DNA from 3 places in the Levilactobacillus sp. HBUAS70063 genome. Region 3 is predicted to be linked to each of the others. Evidence: predicted binding sites of a transcription regulator. Region 3 holds the regulator's gene; each other region holds the start of a gene.
The links. The regulator LexA, encoded in region 3, represses DNA repair genes until DNA is damaged. The targets are predictions, from matches to a motif close to CNAACANNTGTTNG.
Positions count from the first base shown of each region.

Region 1: V8I28_RS08675 (Y-family DNA polymerase) is a predicted target of LexA. The motif match lies at 6,692-6,705, and genes of this name have one in related genera.
Region 2: dinB (DNA polymerase IV) is a predicted target of LexA. The motif match lies at 4,526-4,539, and genes of this name have one in related genera.

Region 1 covers NZ_JBANSM010000005.1:6,622-14,432, forward strand. Annotated here, with positions in the region: gene V8I28_RS08630 (AAA family ATPase) at 1-234, opposite strand, end outside; gene V8I28_RS08635 (DUF2922 domain-containing protein) at 433-672, opposite strand; gene V8I28_RS08640 (hypothetical protein) at 711-908, opposite strand; gene V8I28_RS08645 (sigma-70 family RNA polymerase sigma factor) at 1,016-1,573, opposite strand; gene V8I28_RS08650 (hypothetical protein) at 1,954-3,060, shown strand; gene V8I28_RS08655 (hypothetical protein) at 3,856-3,981, opposite strand; gene V8I28_RS08660 (hypothetical protein) at 4,008-4,391, opposite strand; gene V8I28_RS08665 (hypothetical protein) at 4,648-5,043, opposite strand; gene V8I28_RS08670 (hypothetical protein) at 5,058-5,366, opposite strand; gene V8I28_RS08675 (Y-family DNA polymerase) at 5,359-6,657, opposite strand; gene thiE (thiamine phosphate synthase) at 7,177-7,811, opposite strand, start outside.
Region 2 covers NZ_JBANSM010000004.1:315,024-322,834, forward strand. Annotated here, with positions in the region: gene ruvA (Holliday junction branch migration protein RuvA) at 43-648, shown strand; gene ruvB (Holliday junction branch migration DNA helicase RuvB) at 681-1,700, shown strand; gene queA (tRNA preQ1(34) S-adenosylmethionine ribosyltransferase-isomerase QueA) at 1,714-2,748, shown strand; gene tgt (tRNA guanosine(34) transglycosylase Tgt) at 2,763-3,905, shown strand; gene yajC (preprotein translocase subunit YajC) at 3,977-4,426, shown strand; gene dinB (DNA polymerase IV) at 4,583-5,698, shown strand; gene V8I28_RS08325 (DHH family phosphoesterase) at 5,798-6,763, shown strand; gene V8I28_RS08330 (DEAD/DEAH box helicase) at 6,760-7,811, shown strand, end outside.
Region 3 covers NZ_JBANSM010000001.1:388,543-396,353, forward strand. Annotated here, with positions in the region: gene V8I28_RS01880 (ABC transporter ATP-binding protein) at 1-1,113, opposite strand, end outside; gene V8I28_RS01885 (YneF family protein) at 1,247-1,474, opposite strand; gene V8I28_RS01890 (DUF896 domain-containing protein) at 1,574-1,825, opposite strand; gene lexA (transcriptional repressor LexA) at 2,083-2,712, shown strand; partial or broken gene V8I28_RS01900 (nucleoside 2-deoxyribosyltransferase) at 2,827-3,268, opposite strand; gene V8I28_RS01905 (hypothetical protein) at 3,490-4,080, shown strand; gene V8I28_RS01910 (hydroxymethylglutaryl-CoA synthase) at 4,152-5,321, opposite strand; gene V8I28_RS01915 (PPK2 family polyphosphate kinase) at 5,624-6,505, opposite strand; gene V8I28_RS01920 (histidine phosphatase family protein) at 6,671-7,333, shown strand; gene V8I28_RS01925 (PspC domain-containing protein) at 7,355-7,540, shown strand; gene ndk (nucleoside-diphosphate kinase) at 7,722-7,811, shown strand, end outside.

The DNA.
Region 1 (7,811 bases), on a different contig from region 3:
CGCGTCATCGGAAAAGGACGATAAAACGGCCGTTGCCATCGCCCGAAAGGCCTTAATGACATTACTCTTTCCAGAAGCATTTGCCCCGTACATAGCAGCCAACTTCAACACGCGCTCATGTTGCACATCCGTGACCACATCCGCGGGTAATTCTTTGATCGCCGATGCGGTCAGGTCGAGGGTCACTTCATCACGAAAAGACCGATAATTTTTAAACGTAAATTGGTGGAGCATTGTCATCACCTCCCTTGAAGAATATCTGATTTGTAGGCGTTTTGCAAGTAATTGAGATTTTTTCTCAAAAATAAATATTTCATTGAAATCTCACAACATTGTCATCGTTATGTACCCCAAACGGTCGCCCCTCATCCTGAGAGCCGACCGCCGAGATGTTGCGTTACGTTTGCCTTAGTGTCTTGAGACTAGCCGACCTTAAACGGCGGGTGCCGGTTGCGGGCCACCGACCAGGGCCGTCTTCGTGGTTTCCACGATTTCGGCACGCAGGGGTTCGGCGTACAGGTCAACGTCCCCCTTGGCAAACAACTTAGCCGCGGCGACCTGCTTCATCAGCTTTTCGACTTCCGCCGGCGTGAGGTCGGTGTTGACGTACTTGAGACGCAGGTGCTTGACGCGCTTGTCGGAACCTTTAAAACTCAATTCTAATGTCTTCATAGAGAAACTTCCTTTCTATTCTGCGGGTGAGACGGACGTTAGGCGATGTCGCTTTGCGTGGACACGACGGCGGTGCGGAACGGTAAGCCGGTCAAACCGGAGAGGTACCCGCCGAAATCTTCGACTTGCTTAGCGACCGGCGCGCTGATCGCGTTTTGTAACACGATCTTGACGGGCTTTTCGTCGATGTCGCCGAAGATAAAGGTAATGGTCGTTTTCTTCCAATTCGTTTGCATGGTGGTGCTCCTTCCGTGGTGCGAGATTTTATAAGTGGCTGGCCAACCCTTACACTTATTACTAATGTAAAAAATGGCTTTTTTGTTGCACGATTTCGCAAAAAAGTTTAAAAAAGTTTTTCCGGCGGCGTCAAAGTCCGCAGTAGCCGGCGGGTGAGCGACCGGCGCCAGCGAAAGACGGTGGTCCGATTCACGTCGTATTTGGCCGCAATCTCGGCGGGGGTCAACTGATCGACCACGGTGCCGACCAGAAAGCGCCACTCCCCGGTATTGCCCGCCCCACCGATCAGCTGAATCAGGTAGGCCCGAAAGTCATTGAGGCCAATCGCATTGAGCACGTCCTCATCGCTAGGCAGTTCGGCAATCAACGGGTCGTGGTCGCCGGGTTCCAGCGGCACGGCCAATCGCCGGCGGTTGCGGAGCTGATTCCCCAGCTCCCAGGTCAGCGCGCGTTGGGCGTAGGCCAGGAACTGATGCGGCTTTTCCTCCGGATTATCGGGAAAGTTGGCGTAGATTTGCGGAAAGTACGCCCGGCCCTCCTGGAGGTAGTCCTCATATTCGTCCTGGTCGGCTCGCAGGCGGAGGTTTTTCAAGGCGGCATAAATAATGGTTTCGTGATCGCCGGTATATAAGAAGCGGTACGCGGCGGCGGTATCGGTCGTCATCTTCTGAATCATCCCTTCAAGTGTGGTGATCCATAGCGCTATGGTCAGCCCCTACCTTACCGGAGGTCGCCGCAGCCCGCGAATGCGATTATTTCCAGATTCGTGCGATTATTTGGCAAAAATGTCGGCCCGAATGACGCTAAACGCCGCCGATCCCGGTTTGACGCGCTTGCGGGGTCCACACGAAATTCCCGCATTTGGCCGGTTTTTTACGATTTTTTGGCTAAAATAAATTTATTTGCGGCAAACGGATTAGGTTGTGTTATAAATAGTTATGTAGAGAAAATTTAATACCGGTGGTCGTTTTGCCAACCCCGATGAATCTCGTCTGCCGCTGACACGCAACGCATCACCGTCTATTCCAGGAGGAGACTTTACAGATGAATAAAGCAACATTGCTCACCACGGTCGCTGCGGCGGCCCTATTCTTCGGCGGTTCCACCACGCTGGCGCAGGCCAAGACCTACAACCAGAAGGGAAACGCCCTCGCCAGTTACAACGTCAAGAAGTACAAGACGGTCAAGAATAAGAATCTATTCGTGAAGCGCTATACGTTTAAGACCAGCTATAGCAACATTTTCCAGACCAAGCCCACCAGCATTCACACGACCAAGGGAAAGGCCGCCACGTTCAAGTCCAACGTCTTTTTGCCCGTGACCTACAACCATTCCGCCGACTGGGGTAATCCCCAAGCCGAGGTCCTGTCCAAAGACGGCAACACCCTCTACGAACTGATTACTCAGAGTAGCAACCGTAACAAGGGCTGGATTGTCAAATACAACCTGGGGCAGTTGCGGCACAAGTTTGGCATCAGCACGACTCACATGGATGCCCTGCGCCGGGCCAGCTACGACCATTCCGTGGGCAAGATGACCAGCAAGGACAAGCAGATTATGAAATACGTCAAGGTGGGGCCGACATTCAATACGGGCCACGGCCAATCCCTGGCTATGAACCCTAAGAACGGCCAACTCTGGTTCATCGGTAAGCCGGTCGCCGTCAAGACCAACGTCCAACGCGTCAGCACCAGTAGCTTGAAGCCGATCACCAAGATTAACTTCAAGTTGAAGAGCACCGTCACGATGGGCTCCAACCTGACCTTCGATAAGCACGGTAATGCCTACTTCTTCACGTACTCTAACGGTGGTTGGGCACCTAAGGGCGCGGTCAAGATTTACCAAGGGAAGATTGGCAGCAAGTCCGTCAAATTCCACCTGGTCATGCAAGGCCTACGCAACCGTCCCGGCACCAAGCCACAGTCGATGGCCTACAACGCCAAGCGTAACCGGCTGTACTTCGTTTCCGATAGCAGTATCTCCTCGATCCCCGTTTCCAAGTTAGGCAAGCTGAAGGCCAGCCAAGTTGAGGCCTCGAACTTCAGCGGCAAGCGCGAGTTCGAAGGCATCCAATTCGCCAAGAACGGGGCCAGCTACCTCTTGGTCAACAAGGGCGCCGAGTTGATGCAGGCCACGAACAACAAGTTCTAGTCTCGCTGTTCGCCTGCGGCTGTCAGGGTTCCGCCTGCTGTGGGGACCGGTGCGAGCCACAGAGCGGTCTCGCACCTCGGTTTGAAGCCGCCAGCCCACGTCTTCAAACACGTCCAGCGAAGTAAGCTGGCCCAAAACGCCAACTAACTTCGCGCCCACGGCTGGCTCCACCCTGACCTCCTTCGGCTACGGTTATGAGATACCGCCCGGTTGCCGTGGCCACGTTCACGGTTGGCATAGACAACCGCTACTGACACGTGTCAACGTAGCCGTGAGTGAGCCAAATCTGGGATCAGCCGGGGCACTGGTATCTGATGACTTATCAGATACCAATGGGCGACTTGGAAACGCCGGTCTTTGGCGGTTCCAAGCGAGTTTCGAGACCGCTCTTTGGCTCGAAACGTCCTCCCCCAGCGTTCCAGCCCAGATTTGGCGAACGGTAAGGCGGCCGGTTTCATCACGGTCCCCCAACGGAGGCGACTATCACCAAAAAACAAAAACCAGTTACCATCCCGCCGCTTTGGCTGAGAAGGTAACTGGTTTTGTGGGTTATGGGGCTAAGTCCGTCTGAAAGCCAGGTTTCCGGGCGAACCGGGCCGGCGATTCCGTGAAATTTAACCGCTTTCTCGACCCAAATACTGCTCAAACGCCGCGGACAATGTTATACTGGCCCCGAGACGGATTGACATTTTAGCCATCCGCCTGGAATAACTACCATAACTCAATCTCCAACAAAGGGAACACCAGCGCCTGCCCGGCGTTGACGTTCCCTTTGCTAACTTTTCGACGATGCTTCTACAGTAGCGCGAAGATCACCGCAATCATCAATAAGACGGCTAGGCCAATACCAGCCTCATACTTTCCCCGGCGCGTGGTGCGCTCAACGCTCAGGGTGAGGTGGGGTCCGTCGACTAACTTCATGATGGTCTCCTTTCACGTAACCTCAGTTACTGCGTTCTACCCAAATAGTGAAAATCCGGATCACGCCCCGCGCGGTAACAGGCGAAGGCCCGCGTCAGCTCATTGTGAAACGTCACCAGAATGGCCGGCGTGGCCCAAGTGGATGCCGCCCAAAAAACGGTATCGTCCGGCTCGCGCGGATCGTTGGGATAGCGGTAATAGCCGCGGTCCTCATCCCAAATGGTGCCCTGGGTGTTCAACCAGTCCTCGGCTAGGCCCGCCTGCACGACCGCCATCACATCGGCGTTATCGCGAATCAGGGCCGCTAACTTATCCCAGTCCAACTGCCAATCGTGCTGTTTGGGCAACTGCGAACGCGTGCCCAACGGCGTATGCCGCAACGCAATCGGCGTGAAATCAATAAAATCCATGGTGGCTGACCTCCTGTCTGGCTTCTGTCTCTATCATACCGCGTTTCGACAGGCGGCGCGTCCTCAGCCGTTCACCGGTGGGGCTACAAATGGTCCTCAGATTAGACGATCTGGGGGCCATTTTTCACTGCCTATCATACCTGAAAACGCTTAAAATTGCGACCCTTATGCGCGCAATCCATTAAGCAGATTAACCAATTACCTATCCTAACTATTAGTCAAAAAGCGACGGGGCTCTCCGTACCCGTCGCTAAGGTTAACTGGATTGATCGTCACCGGCCAGCACACAGCGAATCTCCGCGAGTTGTAGCTTGCGGTAGTGGTCGGTGGCCAAGCGCACCACGATCTGATCCGCATCGACGCCGGCAATGACGCCATCTAAGGTGGTCAACACCTGATTATCATCCAGGCTATTTAGCTGTAGATGCACGGGCCGTTGCGATCGCCAAGCCGCGGCCAACTGCCGACTGAGTTGCGGCAAGGGTTGCTGGTCGTGGGGCCGTTCGACCTGTTCTGCGGCGTGCATCTTGGCCAAGGCGCTGGTGTGGTCGGACAGGTAGAACCCGCCCCATTTCAACATGCCGCGATCCCGGTAGTCGCGCCGAAAGAACTCGGCGGCCAGCCGATCGTCCGGTGTGCGATGTAAGATCATGACGGCTCACTTCCTTAGTGAATCCAACGTTGACTCTCCGGCCAGCGGACCCGCCCAAAGTTGACGAAGTTCAGGGACAGCTGGGTCTGTTGCCGCAACGCGTTGACGACCTGCTCCAAGATCTCGAGGTCGGTTGTCCGTAGCGTATGCAGAGGTATCGAGCGAGCGCGGTGCCGTTGGCGTTGAATATTCATGAAGAAATTAAACGTCTGGCCGTACTGGTCGTTCACGACATCCACCCGATACCGACAGTGCCATTGGGCCGTGAACAGCTTGGCCAGCCGCGCATAAATCAAATCCGCTTCCTGCTTGGGATCAATCAAAACTATTCCCCCCATTGTGGCCGCCCACCAACGCGGCGCGCCGTAGCATGGTGCCCCCGGGCATCAGACTGCTGGCGGGAATGACCGCGGTCTTGCCGAACTTATCCCGAAGTTCGTCAATCACCCGGTCGAACCGCTCGTCCTTAATCTGGCGGTGGGGGTCTTGAAAGATATCCAGTTGCAGGCCCCGACTCGTATTCAGCCGCGACAGGCCCACGCTAATATTGCGGATGGCCTGGCCTTCCCAGTGCTGGCGAAATAATCGCAACAACGTGGCCGCAATGGTCTGCACGTTATCGGTGGGATCGAGGCGACAGCTGTGGTGGAAACCACTGCGACCATCGCCCGCTTCGCCGGTACGTGCAAACCCAATGCCTAGGCTCACGCACCCGGCCTGCTGGTGATGGTGCCGCATCCGCGAGGTCGTCTGCTGGGCAATCTCACGAATCACCAGCTCAATCTCCGGTTGCGCTCGGTAATCGCGGGGCAGAACCTGCGAATTACTCCAGCTTTTCTCCTTGGCCGGCCGCAACTGGTGGAGTTGGCTGCGATCGATACCCCACGCCAGCGCAAAGAGTTGTCCACCAATCACGCCCATTTCCGCTTGCAATTCGTAGGGATTGACGCTGGCTAAGTCGCGCATGCTATGAATCCCCAACCGCTGGAGGTGGGCCGCCGTGCGATGGCCAATGCTCCAGACACTCTCGAGCTTGGTAATCGGCCAAATCTTCTGTGGCACCGTCTCATAGGTCAAGCGACCAATCAGCTCGTGGTCGTGCTTGGCTTGCAAGTCCAGAGCGAGCTTCGCCTGAACTGGATTCTCGCCAATGCCCACGGTCGTATACAACCCCATCTCGTGACGAATTCGGAGCTGAATCCGGCGAGCCACCTCCTCGGGCGTCCGACCAAACAGTCGCCAGGACTTGGTCATATCCAGAATGGATTCGTCGATCGAGTACGGAAACAGGTCGTGATCGGCCACGTACTCCCGGAAAATTTTATTAATCTTCAGATTCTCCTGAATATAGAGGTTCATGCGCGGGGGGACGACTAAGATACGGGGATCGTCGGGCACTTCATACTGCCGCGAAACGTTGCTGATGCCGAAGAGTTTTTTCGCCATGGGCGAGGCCGCTAGTACCAGCCCACTGCCGGTATTGTCCGCCTCGGACATCACGACAATCACCGACCGTAACGGATTAAGCCCCCGGGCCGCGCTCTCCACGCTGGCGTAGAAGGACTTGTTATCAATCATAAAGAACAGTCCATGCGGTTCATTTCGATAATCCATGTCCGTAACCCCCTCGCTTGTTGTTCTTATTATACGAACATTTGTTCGGCAATGCAACCTCTTTTTTTAAAACTTTTAACGCGGCCTTCCCCCCCAGCGAACCATCACCACTACCCGTTCTTTTGCCGGTATACTGTGTAGACCATTCATTCTAAAAAATAAAGCATTCAGTAAACTAGTTCAACGAACAAAGGGCCCTTTCCCTCACCAATAGCCGCCGTCTAACCCGGTTAATTATGAATATTTAAATTTTGGCATTTAGGTAGCATTTCTCGACTATCCGTGTTACTATGAACTTGTGAAGTTAGCCCTAGTCAACTAGCTTCCTCAACTTTAAATGCAGGATCAGGTTTATCGTCACTTAAACGCGGTAGAACTGGTTCTGTTTTTTTGTGTTTTCTTACTGTTACGCTGTTAAGTAATTGTTACAAACCAGTGACAATTCGTTTACACTAACCCGTGTCCAAAAAAAGCTGCCGATTACCGGAAAAATTCCGGTAGTCGACAGCTGTCGTCTCTTTATTTCGTCGCGGTAAAGGCCGTGCGCATCGCTTGCGTATCCGCCTGCGGGTGGTCACTGCGCGTCAAGAGCGTAATCACCGCCACGCCGGCCGCCCCGGTTGCCGCAATGGCCGGCAGCGAAGCAACCGTCACGCCCCCAATTGCCACCACGGGCACGTTGGCCTGGGCCACCAGCGCCTGCAGGCCAGCCACGCCCATCACCGGATCGGCATCGTCCTTGGACGTGGTCGGGTAGATGGGGCCGCTTCCTATGTAGGAAATCCCCTTGATCTGGTTGGCTTGAGCCACCTCGGCCGCCGTATTACACGACAGGCCCACGAACATCTGGCGACCGTCCACCGTCTGGAGGACCTTGGTGATCTGCTCATCGCTTTGGCCGACGTGAATTCCGTCCGCCTGCAGGGCCAGGGCGAGGTCCACATCGTCATCCACGATAAAGGGCACACTCGCCGCGCGACATTGTTCTCGCAAGTCGCGGCCTAACGCCAGGCGCTTGTCGGGCGTCAAGGTACTAGCGCCCTTATCTCTGAACTGAAACGCGGTAATGCCGGCCCGTAACATGGTCGCCAACACCTCGCGCAAATCTTGACCGGGAACGTCTTGGCTCCCCGCCACAAAGTAGGCCCGTAAGA
Region 2 (7,811 bases), on a different contig from region 3:
AAAAAGCAAACATACGTTTTCTTAAAGGAGATTAAACCGGTCATGTATGAATACCTTCACGGTGTCATTGCCGCGGTGTACCCGGACCATGTGGTGGTCGACGTCAATGGGGTGGGGTACCTGGTCAATACGGCCAACCCCTACCGGTATCAGGTCGCTTCGAAGGCCGTTACCATTTACGTCTACCAAGCCGTGAGCGATACGGCGCAGACCCTCTATGGGTTCCAAGACTTCGCGGAAAAGCAATTATTCTTAAAACTCATCAACGTTAACGGCATCGGGCCCAAGAGTGCGCTGGCCATTCTGGCCAATCCGGACCATCAAGGGCTGATGCAGGCCATCCGGACCAATGACGTGAGTTTCTTAACGAAGTTCCCCGGGGTGGGGAAGAAGACGGCCGGTCAGATTGTCCTGGACCTTCAGGGCAAGTTGGACGACCTCGAACCCGCCGACGATGGCGAACTCTTCACGCCCGAGGTTGCCGCGACTGGCGGGGACAACCCGCAGTTAGACGATGCTCTGGCCGCCCTGACGGCGTTGGGGTACCGGGAAGCGGCGGTTAAAAAGGTGACGCCGAAGTTGAAGCAATTTGCTGGGAAATCGACCAACGATTATCTCAGTGAAGGCTTACGTTTACTGACGAAATAACGCAACGGATTAACCCGAAAGGAGGCTAAATGATGGCTGATGATCGACTGGTATCGCCGGAACCAGAGGACAGCAACGAAGATTCAATCGAAAAATCACTGCGGCCGCAAACGTTGGCGCAGTACATTGGGCAGGATCCAATCAAACACGAGCTCAGTGTCTACATTCAGGCGGCTAAGCAACGCGAGGAATCCCTCGATCACGTCTTACTCTATGGCCCGCCCGGTCTGGGGAAGACGACCCTAGCCATGGTAATTGCTAACGAGATGGGCGTGCACATCCGCACGACCAGCGGCCCGGCAATCGAAAAGCCGGGAGACCTCGTGGCCCTATTAAACGAGCTACAGCCCGGCGATATTCTATTCATTGACGAAATTCACCGGCTACCGAAGATTGTTGAAGAAATGCTGTACTCCGCGATGGAAGACTTTTACATCGATATCGTGGTGGGGCAGGGGCCAACCGCCCATCCCGTGCATTTCCCACTGCCACCATTTACGCTGATTGGGGCGACCACCCGAGCCGGGCTACTGTCCGCGCCACTGCGGGATCGCTTCGGCATTGTGGAGCACATGGCCTACTACCAGACGGCCGACCTACAAGAGATTGTGGAGCGGTCCGCCGATATCTTTAACACCACGATTGCCACGGAAGGCGCCCACGAGGTTGCCCTGCGTTCACGGGGGACGCCGCGGATTGCGAACCGCTTGCTCAAGCGAATTCGGGACTTCGCGGAGGTCTCCCCGGACCATTCCACCATCGACCGGGCCATTGTGGACCACGCGCTGACGCTATTGCGCGTGGATTCGGCGGGACTGGACCCGACCGATATCAAGTTACTCCGCACCATGATTGACTTTTACGATGGTGGACCGGTCGGGTTAAACACGCTGGCGGCCAACATTGGTGAAGAGACCGAGACCGTGGCGGCCATGTATGAGCCGTACCTCTTACAACGGGGATACTTAAAACGTACGGCGCGCGGCCGCGTGGTCACGCCCGCCGGCTATGACCACTTAGGATTGCCGATGCCACATCAGGATAACGCGTAAAGGAGCGACCACCATGGGATATACCTTAGATGATTTTGATTACGACTTGCCACACGAACTGATTGCGCAGACCCCGATTAAGCAGCGGGACACGTCGCGCTTGTTAGTGTTGGACCACACGGCGCACACCTTAGAAGATAAGCATTTCTACGATATTTTGGATGAACTCCACGCGGGGGATGCCGTGGTCATGAACGACTCACGGGTTATGCCCGCGCGACTCTACGGGATTCGCGAGGAAACCGGCGGGCACGTGGAAGTCCTGTTGTTGCATAACGTGGCGGGTGATGTGTGGGAGACCCTGATGAAGCCCGCCAAACGCCTGCACGTGGGGACGGTCATCAGCTTTGGCGATGGCCAGCTGACCGCAACCATCACGGAAGAACGGGACGAGGGCATTCGCCTGATTGAATTCCACTACACCGGTATCTTTATGGAAATTCTGGAACAACTCGGTGAGATGCCGTTGCCGCCTTACATCAAGGCCAAACTCGACGACCCCGACCGTTACCAGACGGTCTACGCCAAGGAAAACGGTTCGGCCGCGGCACCGACGGCGGGTCTGCACTGGACGCAGGACCTGTTGGCCAAAGTGGCGGCCAAGGGCGTTAAACTGGTTTACGTGACGTTGCACGTGGGATTAGGGACTTTCCGACCGGTGGAAGAAGCCAACATCGACGATCATAAGATGCACAGCGAATTCTACCGCCTGGATGCCGCCGCGGCACAGACGTTGAATGACGTACGGGCCCATGGGGGGCGGATCATCGCGACCGGGACGACGTCGATTCGGACGCTGGAGACCATCGGGAGTAAATTTCACGGTGAGATTAAGCCCGATTCCGGGTGGACCGATATCTTCATCAAGCCGGGTTATCAGTGGCAGGTGGTTGATGCGTTTATTACCAACTTCCACCTCCCCAAGTCCACGCTCGTCATGTTGGTAGCGGCCTTTACCGGTCGTGACCAGATTCTTAACGCCTATCAGCACGCCATTAAGGAACGCTATCGCTTCTTTAGTTTTGGCGATGCCATGTTTATCAAGTAAACGGAGGATGATCCATGGAACCCGCGATTAAGTATCGCCTGTTAAAAACAGAAAAGCATACGGGCGCCCGGTTGGGGGAATTGATTACCCCACACGGCACCTTTAAGACGCCGATGTTCATGCCGGTGGGCACGCAAGCCACCGTGAAGAATATCAGTCCCGATGAACTCGATGAGATGGGGTCTCAGGTGATTTTGGCCAACACCTATCACCTGTGGCTCCAGCCGGGTCCCGACCTGATCGAAGAGGCCGGGGGGCTGCATAAGTTCATGAACTGGAATAAGGGCATTTTGACCGATTCCGGGGGCTTTCAGGTGTGGTCGCTATCTAAGCACCGCAAGCTGACCGAGGAGGGCGTTCACTTTAGAAATGAAGTCAACGGCGATCGCCTATTCCTATCGCCCGAAAAGGCCATTAATATTGAAAATAAATTGGGGCCAGACATCATGATGAGTCTCGATGAGTGCCCGCCCTTTTTCGAAAGTTACGAGTACGTCAAGCAATCCGTCGAGCGGACCAGCCGCTGGGCGGAACGGGGCTTAAAGGCTCACGCCCATCCCGACTACCAAGGCTTATTTGGTATTGTGCAGGGGGCCGGCTACGAGGACTTGCGGCGGCAATCGGCCAAGGACTTGGTCAGCCTGGACTTTCCGGGCTATTCCATTGGTGGACTGTCCGTTGGTGAATCCAAAGAAGAGATGAACCGGGTGCTGGCCTTTACCACACCACTCTTGCCCGAGAACAAGCCCCGTTATCTGATGGGCGTTGGGACCGCCGATTCCCTGATTGACGGCGTGATTCGCGGGGTGGACATGTTCGATTGCGTCTTGCCCACGCGAATTGGCCGGAAGGGAACCTGCATGACCAGCCGGGGTCGACTAGTGGTGAAGAATGCCGCGTACGCCCATGACTTCGGGCCGCTGGACCCCGAGTGTGACTGCTACGTCTGCCGGAATTACAGCCGGGCCTACCTGCGCCACTTGTTTAAGGCCGACGAGTACTTCGGTCAGCGTTTGGCCAGCTACCATAACCTGTACTTCCTGCACAACCTGATGAAGCGGGTCCGGCAAGCCATTTGGGACGATAATTTACTAGAATTACGCGAGTCCGTGTTTGAAAAGTACGGTTATAATGCCGAACATCCCAAGAACTTTTAGAAATAATTGGACGGAATCCCTTGGTTCTGGTAAAGTGGTTCAGTAGAGACGATACGAAGGAGTGAACGAACGTGTTTGGAAATTTAGTAATTGCAGCCGGCGGGGCTAGCCAGTATTCTACAATTTTTATCTTAGTTATCTTCTTGGCCCTGATGTACTTCTTGATGTTGCGGCCACAACAAAAGCAACAAAAGAAGCACCGTGATATGATGAGCGAGTTAAAGAAGGGTGACCACGTGGTAACGATTGGTCGCTTACACGGTGTCATTGATGAAATCAATCAAACCGATAAGACGGTCACTTTGGATTGTGACGGGATTTACTTGGTCTTTGACTTACGGGCGATTTCCTCAGTTACGGCGCAAGCACCAGCCGCTGTTACGGCACCAGCTGCCGCAGCAACGAGTGAAGCGACTAGCGAAGAACAACCTGCTGAAAGTGCCGCTGATGATTCAGCCGACACGGCCGACAGTGCCGCCGCAGATAGCGACAGTGCTGACAAGGATGACGCAGCTAAATAAGGTTTAACGTGACTCACTGGCAACGGGGTTGTCGGCGAGTTGGAGGACTGACTCAATACGGGTCGGTCTTTTTTTGTCCCGGATAAATTTAGTTGAGAACAAACGTCTGTTCGGTTATAATTTAGGCAAGATGCGTTTAAACTGGGAGGTGGTCCGATGCAACCGGCGGCAAAATTCACACAACGTAAAATTATTCATGTGGATATGGATGCCTTTTACGCGTCCATTGAGGAGCGTGACCATCCGGCGTTCAAGGGCCACCCGTTGATTGTGGCCCAGGATCCCCGTAAGACCGGGGGCCGTGGCGTGGTGACCACCGCCAACTACATTGCCCGACAGACCGGGGTGCATTCGGCGATGAATGCCAACGAGGCACTGAAGCTCTGTCCCAACGCCATCTTTAAGACGCCGGATTTTCCGCGCTATCGCCAGGTTTCCGATCAGATTCACGCCATTTTTCATGAATATACCGATAAGATTGAGACGGTTGCCTTTGACGAAGCCTACCTGGACGTCACGGAGAACAAGCACCACTTACACTCGGCGGTTCAGGTGGCCCACGCCATTCAGGCGGAAATCTTCGACCAGACGCACTTGACCTGTTCCACCGGGATTTCTTACAGCAAATTCTTGGCCAAGGAGGCCTCGGACTTCCGGAAACCGGCCGGGGTCTGCGTCATTTTGCCGGAGGACGCCCACGACTTTCTCATGGCGTTGCCGATCGAACGCTTCCGCGGCGTGGGGAAGAAGACCGTCCCCAAGATGCATGAACTGGGGATTCTAAACGGGGCCGACCTGTATCAGCGCACCCAGTTAGAACTGATTCACGACTTCGGTAAATTTGGTTACGTGCTCTACCAGCGGGTTCGCGGCATCGATGAACGGCCGGTCGAGTACCAGCGCGAACGTAAGTCGATTGGTAAGGAGCGCACCTATGGGCCGCCGTTGACCACGACGGGTGAGGTGGAAAGCCAGTTGCAACGCCTGGCCGAGATGGTGGCCGCCACGGTCCAAAAGAAGCAGCGCCACGGCAAGACGCTGGTTCTCAAGCTACGGGACAGCCAGTTCAACACGATTACCAAGCGGGTGACGCAATCTGACTTTATCGCCAACGACGCCGCGGTCTACTACGAGTTGGCGTTGGAAATTTATCAGGGTGTGGCCCGCGACGACGAGCAGGTCCGGCTGTTAGGCATTACACTGACGGGCTTGGCGCCACAAACGTTTGAGGAACTCAAGCTACCGTTATTCGGTGGCGACGGGCCACGTTGAAAGACTTCCTTTGAAATTACCCCGTAAAACTTGTATACTGAAACGCGGTATCAACGCAATTGCGCTGGAAAATCGGATAGAAAATGGGTGAGCACCACAATGAGCATTAAAAATGATATTTTAGCAGAAATTAAAAAATACGACACCATCATTATTCATCGACACCAACGGCCAGATCCCGATTGTATCGGGGCTCAGTTGGCGTTACGAGACATCTTACGAACCAGCTTTCCGGATAAGACCGTTTATGCGGTGGGCAAACACTACCCCGGGTTTGACTGGATGGGTCAGGCCGACCAGGACGTCAGCGATGACGCCTACCAGGACGCGTTAGTCATCGTGGTCGATACGGCCAACCAGCCGCGCGTCGATGATGAACGCTGGTCCACGGGGAAGGCCGTGGTCAAGATTGACCATCACCCTAACGAGGATGCCTTTGGCGATCTCCAATGGGTGGTGGACCAGGTGTCCAGTACCTCGGAGATGTTATACGATTGGTTTGCCGCTAACGAAGCCGACCTGACCATGCCCGCCGATGCCGCGCGGTTACTGTATGCCGGAATTGTCGGCGATACGGGTCGGTTCATGTACCCGGCCACGTCGGCCAACACGATGGCCGTTGCCGGTAAATTAATGGCGTATGACTTCTCGGCCAGTGCGGTTAATCAAGCCGAGGACGAGGTGTCCCCCGCCGTGGCCAAGTTGTCGGCGTACGTTTATCAAAATCTGGAGATCCTACCGAGTGGGGCGGCCTACCTCAAGCTGAGCGACGAGGTGATCGAACCCTTTGGCTTAGGCGAGGGCGATTCGACGTCCGCCATCGTGCCGTTACCCGGTAAGATCACGTCTGTCGTGGCGTGGGCTATCTTCGTGGAGTCCAAGGACCACACGTATCGGATTCGTTTGCGCTCCAAGGGGCCGTCCATTAACGAATTAGCGAAGGCCCACGGCGGTGGCGGTCACGCACTGGCCAGTGGTGCCGGGGCGAAGGACCAAGCCGAGATCGATCAAGTCGTTCACGAACTCGATGAGTTGGTGGCGCAATACAAAGGAGAAAATGAATGACCGAAAATTTTAAAGGGTTCAACCTGCAGCCGTACTTAATGACGGCGTTACAGAAGATTGGGTTTACCAAGCCCACCGCTGTGCAGGCTAAATTAATTCCGACCATTGCGGCCGGGAAGGATGTCGTGGGCCAATCCCAAACTGGGAGCGGGAAGACCCACACTTTCCTATTGCCCATTTTTAACCAATTAACCTCTGAAAATCAGGTGCAGGCCGTGATTACCACGCCCAGCCGGGAGCTGGCGTACCAGATTCACACGGCCGCGGAACAATTAGCCGCCGAAGCACCATTCGAGATTCGGATCGGTAACTACGTCGGGGGGACCGACAAGCAGCGTCAGGTCAGCAAGCTGCGACACTACCAACCCCAACTGGTGATTGGGACGCCGGGGCGGGTATTGGATTTGATCCAATCCCAAGCCCTCGACGTGCACACCACCCGGCAATTTGTCGTGGATGAGGCGGATATGACGTTGGACCTGGGCTTTTTGGACCAGGTCGATAAGATTGCTGGGCGCATGCCGAAGAACCTCCAGATGATGGTGTTCTCCGCGACAATTCCGCAACGGCTCGATCCGTTCTTACGGAAATACATGAATCATCCGGTCATTGAAGAGATTCCAACGACCACGGTGATTTCACCAACCATTGACAACTGGCTGATCTCCACCAAGGGGCAGAACCGGAATCAACTGATCTTACAGCTGATTACCATGGGGGAACCCTACCTGGTCCTAATCTTTGCCAACACCAAGACGCGGGTCGAACAGATCAATGACTTCTTAAAGGCCCAAGGGTTAAAGGTCGCCATGATTCATGGGGGCATCAAGCCACGGGAACGGAAGCGGGTCATGCGTGAAGTGAAGAATCTGCAGTATCAATTCGTCGTGGCTACCGATTTGGCGGCTCGGGGAATCGATATCGAAGGAGTCTCCCACGTCATCAACGATGATATTCCAGAAGACCTGGACTTCTTCGTGCACCGCGTTGGTCGGACGGGACGTCAGGGGATGCCGGGAACGGCGATTACCCTATACTCACCGGATGA
Region 3 (7,811 bases):
CCGGCCGACAATGCCCAGCGTCTTCCCTGCCTGCAGATCGAAGTCAATCTGTTGCAGGCTGGCCCCAGCATCATCGGGATAGTCGAACCGTTTAACGTGATAGCTCAGGGTCCCGGTTGGCCGCGTCTTTAACCCATTGACCCGATCAATAATGTGGGTCTTCTGGTTCAGAAGCTCCATGACCCGGTCGTAACTGGCATTACCCCGTTCCATGGTGTTAAAGAGCATCCCCACGGCAAACATCGGCCAGACCATCATGGCCAAATAGCTAATGAAGGAAACCAGATTGCCAATCGTGATGACGTTGTGGGTGACGAAAAGCCCACCCAAGACGATGGTCGCCACGTAAGAAAATGAAATCACCAGCGTGATGGCCGGATCAAAGAGCGAGTCTAGCCGGTTGACGCGTCGGTTAATCTTAATGGTCTGATCAACCTGCTGATCGAAGTCCGCCACGTCATCGGCCTCTTGACCCAACGCCTTGATGACCTTGATGCCGCTAATGCTTTCCTGGGCCTTGTTGTTGAGCCGCGAGAAGGCCGCCTGAGACGCCCCGAAGGCCCGGTGAATCCGTTGACCCAAGAACCACGAAATGACGGCGAGAAATGGAAACGGAATGATGGCGATCAGCGTCAAGCGCCAGTCAATCAGCGTCATCATCGCAATCAGCGTCGTGCCCCCCGTGATGATGGCATCGGCGAACTGGAGAATCCCCCCGCCGGCCACCCGTTGCACGGCTTCCAAGTCGTTGGTGGCGTGGGCCATGAGATCCCCGGTTCGGTAATGCTGATAGAATTCCCGGTCCATCACCATGAAGTGATTGAACAGGCGATTTCGCAGGAGCTGTTCCAGGTGGGCCGCCCCACCCCAGATGGCATTTCGCCAAAGGTACCGGGTGGCGTATTGCCCCAGCGCGGCCAGGGTGACGAAGGCCAGGTCGATGACCAGCAGGCGCCCCGTCATGGTTTGCCCGTGAATGCCGTCGACCATGTTTCCGATGATCCGCGGCGGAATAATTGCGATGATGGCCGTCAAGAGTAGCCCAATGACGCCGACCAGGTAGGTTCGCCATTCCAACCGAAAGTACCAGGCTAATTTACGAAAAATACTCACGAACATCCCTCCTTAAATTAAAATATGATTAAAAAAGTAACAGACCTTCCAATTCTACAGAAAATCCCGTAAAATGCAAACAAAAAAACTCGCCCCCAGGAAAACCGGAAGCGAGTCGTCAGTAAAACCAGACCTATTTTTTGTTGTGCGCGTTTTGTTGCATCGCATTCATCATTTGATGTAACTTCCGTTGTGATGGCTTTTGCCCCATCTGCAACATCATGGCACGCAATTGGTCTTCGTTAATTGGCGGATTGTCTTTCAGGTAGTTTTCCATGTACTTACGGGCACCGAAGAAGCCCCCGGCAGCACAGCCCAGGCCGACAACGATGACGATAATGATCCAAATCCAAGTTGACAAGGTATTCCCCTCCTTTTTTGCAGTCATTCATTTTACAATTTTACACAAACTTAACGCAAAATAAAAGAGCGAATCCGGTAAAAAGACCCGCTCCCTGAATTAATTGTCGCGTAAACCCTTTTTGCGCTGAATATTACGGACCTTTTCCGGTGTGACTTCCTTGCCGTTTTTGTCGTAAACCTGCATCATTTCGACCTGGCTCTTGAAGCTGGCCCGGAATAACTTGAGGTACTTCTGCCTTAGCGTGGCCCGTTCAGCCGTTTCTTCAGCAGTTAAGCCCTCACTCGTCTTGGCCTTGTGTGCCAATTCGTTGATCCGTACCAATAAGGTGTCCATCGTTTCTTCCGCCATGAACAGCCCTCCTTTAATTAATTTTTTAACGCTCGATCGGTAAGCGACCGGGCCTGTCGTCACCCCATCGCCATTGTGCGCGAGGTTCTCCATTGAATCGCGCGGAGAATTTATCCGGTTGTTTCAAGACATGCCCTATCATATCAGGGTTAATTTCAGATTTCAACTCGTTTAACCGAACATCTGTTTGAAAACGTGGCGAACGTATGCTACACTGTGATTAAACTATACTACGAATGACGAACGAGGTGGCAAAAATGAGTAAAGCTTCTGAAAGTAAACAGTTAGCCGTCCTGCGCTTCATTTGGGAACGGGTAAATGAAAAAGGGTATCCGCCGACCGTCCGTGAAATTGGCGAAGCCGTCTCCCTGTCCTCGACCTCTACGGTACACGGCCACATCGCCCGCCTGGAAAAAAAGGGCCTGTTGACCAAGGACCCCACCAAGCCACGGGCACTGGAAGTCACGCCGGCTGGTCTGGAGGAATTGGGTGTTCACGAACAACAGACGCGAATCCCCGTTCTCGGGACCGTTACCGCCGGGGAACCCATCCTAGCCGTGCAGGAAGCCACGGATTACTTCCCAGTTCCACCCGAGTTTGAACGGGACGACGATCAACTCTTCATGTTGACTATCCGCGGGGAAAGTATGATTAACATTGGGATTCTCAACGGTGACCAGGTCATTGTCCGCCGGCAACAGAACGCCGACAATGGCGATATCGTGATCGCCATGACCGAGGATAACGAAGCCACGTGCAAACGCTTCTTCAAGGAGGCCGACCACTTCCGCCTCCAACCGGAAAACGACACGATGGCGCCCATCATTCTCAACAATGTCAGCATCTTAGGTAAGGTCGTCGGTCTCTTCCGCGACGACGTTCACTAAAATGGTCAATTAAGGCGCTAGGCTAACGGGTCCTAGCGCCTTTCGTTTCGCCACAAACCTAAAAGTGCGATCGTCACCAGCCGCTTGGCTAGCCCGATCGCACTTCTTTTAGTTCTAGATGACATCACCATGGTAGTGGCTCTCTGGCAGCGTCGAAAAGTCGTAGGCGGCCAAGGCCTCGGCTTCGCGCACGTAAGCGTGAAGGCCCTCGGCAATCATGAGATTCAGGGTCGTGTCCTTTTCATGTAAGATGACCACCGGCTTCTTGCTGTGGAAGGCATAGCCAATCTCAAAGGCGGTGCCGGAATCCACCTGGTCATCGACAAAGTCAACCATCCCCACCACAACATCGGCCTGATCGATCTGGTTGACGTCCATTTGGAAGGTTTGCGTGGCCCACTCGGGGGTCCCCATGGTTAACCCCGGGATTTCATTCTTCCGTGGGCTAAAGAAGCTGTTCACGCGGGGGGTTAGCGGCTAAGGCCTGTTCCACCCGTTCAATCCGCGAAATCTGTTCATCATCGAAGAAGGGTCCTGCTAAATAAACATTGGTCACACTAATCTCCTCATTTCTCTCAAATATGGTTCTTATTATACCGGAAACATTAACTTTTAGCGACAACATTTTAATTAATATTCGGTTATAAAACGTTAAGGCCGCCTAATTTAATAAATCTGTTAATATTATTCGAATTTGAGCGACGGTTCGCGGTAGCCCTTTCACGAGCGAATTGTTTCATGCTATACTGAGAGCACTTCACATTGGGGGCAAGTAAAATGATGATTCTTGGATTTGCAATCATGGGTGGGTTAATTACGATAATTGCGGGTTTCTCACTGCTGACGGTCATTCAAAACGGGGGCTCAAAGGTCGGCGTCAGCCTACTGCTGGCGGTGGCACTGCTGGGAACGGTTTTTGCCATCTGGAAATTGCCGTACTGGTCGCATCAGTCGACAGCACCAGCCACGCACACGGCCAAAAAACAGTCCCAGATTAGTTCGCCGTCCGGACAGGCCTTCTCCGCGAGTTCTAGCGGTGTCACGCAGGCGGACAACGAGAAAAGCGTGCAGCAACAGTTGGCTAAGGCCCTGACCAAGCTGGGGGACGTCACCTTTGACGCCGCCAGCAAGACCTATACGCTAACCGTCACCAACAGCGACCTCAAGCAGACGATTGCGGCTCTCACCAAGAAGCCAAGTCTCGCCAAGCAAGCCAAATGGCCCCGCTTCGTGGAGAACTTCACTAAAACCAGCGGCTCTTTGGAAAAATCGCTGGGCAAGGGCTATCGCCTGGAGGTGCGCGTCGGTCAGCAGTCGCCGGTGCTGGTCTTCAAGGACGGCTATGTCATTAAAAACCAATTCGAATAACGGCTATGGTGCTAACAAAACGCGCCTCGGAAAAGTTTTCCGGGCGCGTTTTTTCTGATCAAATTTTACTTTTAACGGTGCCGATACTGGCGCTGCTGATTCTGACGGCCGGCCAAGTAGTACGGCGCGTCATCGTCACCCACGGCGAGCCGAACATCACGCCCATCGTTACTGAGTTGCCGGCGATAAATCGCCTCGTATTCGGCCACGCTTACCCGTTGGCGTTGCGCCAACAGTTGTGTTAAGGCCGCGTCATCGAAGCCTTGGCGGAAGTCCGGTTGAAGCAGACCACTGAAGAATTCGCCCTCGGCCCCGGACCCGTAACTGAAGAAACCAATCCGATTGCCCGCCGTCAGCTGGCCGTGCCGCAACAGCGACAGGAAGCTCAGGTACAGCGAACCCGTATAGAGGTTCCCCACGTGGCGGTTGTCCTCCTGACTGGCCTCGAAGGCCGCCTTGAGTGTGGCTTGCTGGTCGGCAGCGGCCTCCGGCAGGATTTGGCGCAAGCCCTTACGGCCCATCTTGGTGAACGGCAGGTGGAAGGCAAACGCATCAAAGTCGGCAATCGTTCGCTGCGTTTGTTGCTGGTAGTCGGTCCACACGGTTTTAAAGAAGTCGAGGTAGACATTCGTGGAATATTTGCCGTCGACCAAGGCTTCCGTCCGGTAAACAGGACGCCAGAAATCCATGACATCCGCGGTGTGGTAGCTGCTGACGGGCTCCAACGCCAAAATCTGGGGGTTCGCGGCCACCAGCATCGCCACAGCACCGCCACCCTGCGTGACCTCACCGGCCGTCCGCAGGCCATAGCGGGCGATATCGGCCCCAATGACCAAGACCTTGGCCGCGGGATGGACCCGCACGTAATCGGCGGCCAATTGCAGACCAGCCGTGGCCCCGTAGCAGGCCTGTTTAAGTTCAACGGCGCGGGTGTGACTGGATAGGTCCAGCAGATGAGCCAGATACACGGCCGTGGCCTTCGAGTTATCGATACCGGACTCCGTGCCAAACAGAACCATGGCTACGTCATCTTTGACCTCGGGCGTGAGAATCTGACTGGCGGCGTTGGCGGCCATGGTCACGACATCCTGCGTTGGGGGAATCACCGCCTGCTGCGACTGGCCAATCCCGATTAAATACTTATTAGGGTCCTCGCCCCGGGCGGTTGCCAACTCGGCCATGTCCAAGTAGAGTCCTGGCGTGTAGAAACCGATTTTATCAATACCAACACTGATGCTCATCTATTGAGACCTCCTAAAAGATTGCGTGACCGTGACGGTGTTTGACCCCCATCACCATTAGTGGATCAACGCGTAATGTACTGTAACGATTGTACTGCACAATTTGGCGTCCAGTGGCCGTCACCACCAATCCCTAACGAACTCTTAACAATCAGTAGCATCAAAAAACTATCGAAAGTCTCGTGATTCGAGTCAAGCGGTGGCCAAAATCACGTTTCATTCGATAGTTGTATGTTACAATTTACGGATATGAAACCCCGTCCTAATTGCCGATAGATAGCTTTTTGCATCTACCAATTGCCCTATAATTTATGATCTTTCAGCTGTTGGAGCACCTCACGCAACTTCCGCTTGGTATCCGCACTAACCTTCGGATATTCCGGGTGCAAGGCTTGCAAGCGATCGATTAGAATATTCGAAACGGTCAGTCGGGCAACGCCCTTGTCATCGGCCGGAATCAGGTACCACGGACTCTTCGGCGTCGCGGTCTTCTCCAGCATGCGGGTGTAAGCCTCTTGATAGTCATCCCAGAATGCCCGCTCCTGCATGTCGCTGGGCGCGAACTTCCAGTTCTTGCTAGGCACCTCGATCCGGCGTTCGAAGCGATGGGTCTGCTCGTCCTTGGACAGGTGTAAGAAGAATTTGATGACCTCGAAACCTTGGTGTCGCAGGTATTTTTCGTAATTTCGCAAGTCGTGATACCGGTGATTCCAGAATTTATCGTCCACGTCTTCCACCGCGTCCACCCCCGGCAAATTCTGGGTGGTTAACATCTCCGGATGGACGTGGCTAATCAGCACGTCCTCGTACTGCGAGCGGTTAAAGATCCGAATCTCCCCGCGAGACGGCAACGCCTGATTGATCCGCCAAAGAAAGTCATGGTCCAACTGCAAGTGCGTGGGCTGTTTAAAACTGACCACGCTGGTTCCGGACGGGTTCAGGCCACTAAAGACGTGTCGAATCAGACCGTCCTTGCCGGCGGTGTCCATCCCCTGCAGAATCACAATGATCCCGTGCTTCTTTTGCGAATACAACCGGGCCTGTAAATCACTCAACGTCGCCACGTTGGCCGCCAACGCACTGTTGATGACGGCCTGATTGGGCCCCTTCTCCACGCGCGTTGCTAATTGGGCCAAGTCCAGGGCATGTTCTCCCGAATAACGATAACTGCTCTCAGTATTCATTACGCACCATCTCCTAATTAACCTTTACCTTAGCATGGTTATTGTTTGGATTCCAGCGAACATATGACCTTTTTTGAATTTAGCGGCAAAATCTTCGCGTTCCCTTGATAAGCTTGATATACTAAACTTGTAAACACTTACTTGATCAATGGAGGCCTCGGTAAAATGAAGAAGATTACGGCATATTTTGTGCGTCACGGTCAAACCATGTTGAACCACTATAATAAGGTGCAGGGCTGGATTGATTCCCCCCTCACCGCGAAGGGTCGGGCTGATGCTAAGCGCGCCGGGCAACAACTCAGTCGGATTCCCTTTGTCGCGGCCTACAGTAGTGATTCTGGCCGGGCCATTGAGACGGCACACATCGCGCTGAAGGAAAATCCGGATAACATGAACATTGTGACCTACCAGTACCCGGAATTCCGGGAACAGTGCCATGGTTATTTCGAAGGCAATGACCTGAATCAGATGTGGCAATTCGTGGGGGCACAGGTGGGGCTGACCTCCGAATCCAAGGTGCTCGGCACTTACGGATTGGAGAAGGCCCGTGACTTGATTCACCAGGCCGACCTGTACGGTGAAGCCGAAAACAACGCCATGTTTTGGGAACGTCTCGACCGCGGCTTCGACAAGCTCCGGGCCAATTCTAAGGATGGTGACCAGGTGCTCGTCGTCTCCCACGGCATGACGATCCGGTCCATCATCGACCGCTACGCCCCGGAACTCGATGAGGGCGTGGCCACCATCAACGGTAGCATCACCAAGCTAGAAATCACGGATGACGACATCCACGTCGATTTCTTTAACAAAATTGATTTTCAATCCTAATCTGCAAGGGAGGATGTTCTCATGAAAAGTATCCACCGCTCAGCCACCGACCGCATGTTCGCCGGGGTCATCGGCGGCATCGCCGAGCACTTCGACTGGAATTCTAATATTGCGCGCGTCATCTTTGTCCTACTTGCCATCACCCCGATGTTCCCTGGGTTGATTGCCTACCTAATCCTCTGGATGATCATGGGCGACCCCGAATAAAGCGTTAAAGTCCGAGCCCGTCTCGGACTTTTTTCATGCTTAAAAACAAAATAATGAAAACGCTAACAAAATATTCATAATTCGATTGACGTTGCGGAAAGGTTAGTCTACAATTTGAATTAACAACTCGTTATACCCGCTATAACTTGGACGCTTTAAAAACTCAAGGAGGTTCTCTACCATGGCGAATTCAGAAAAAACTTTAGTATTAGTTAAACCGGATGGTGTTGCGGAAGGACATATCGGTGAAATTATTTCACGGCTTGAAAGT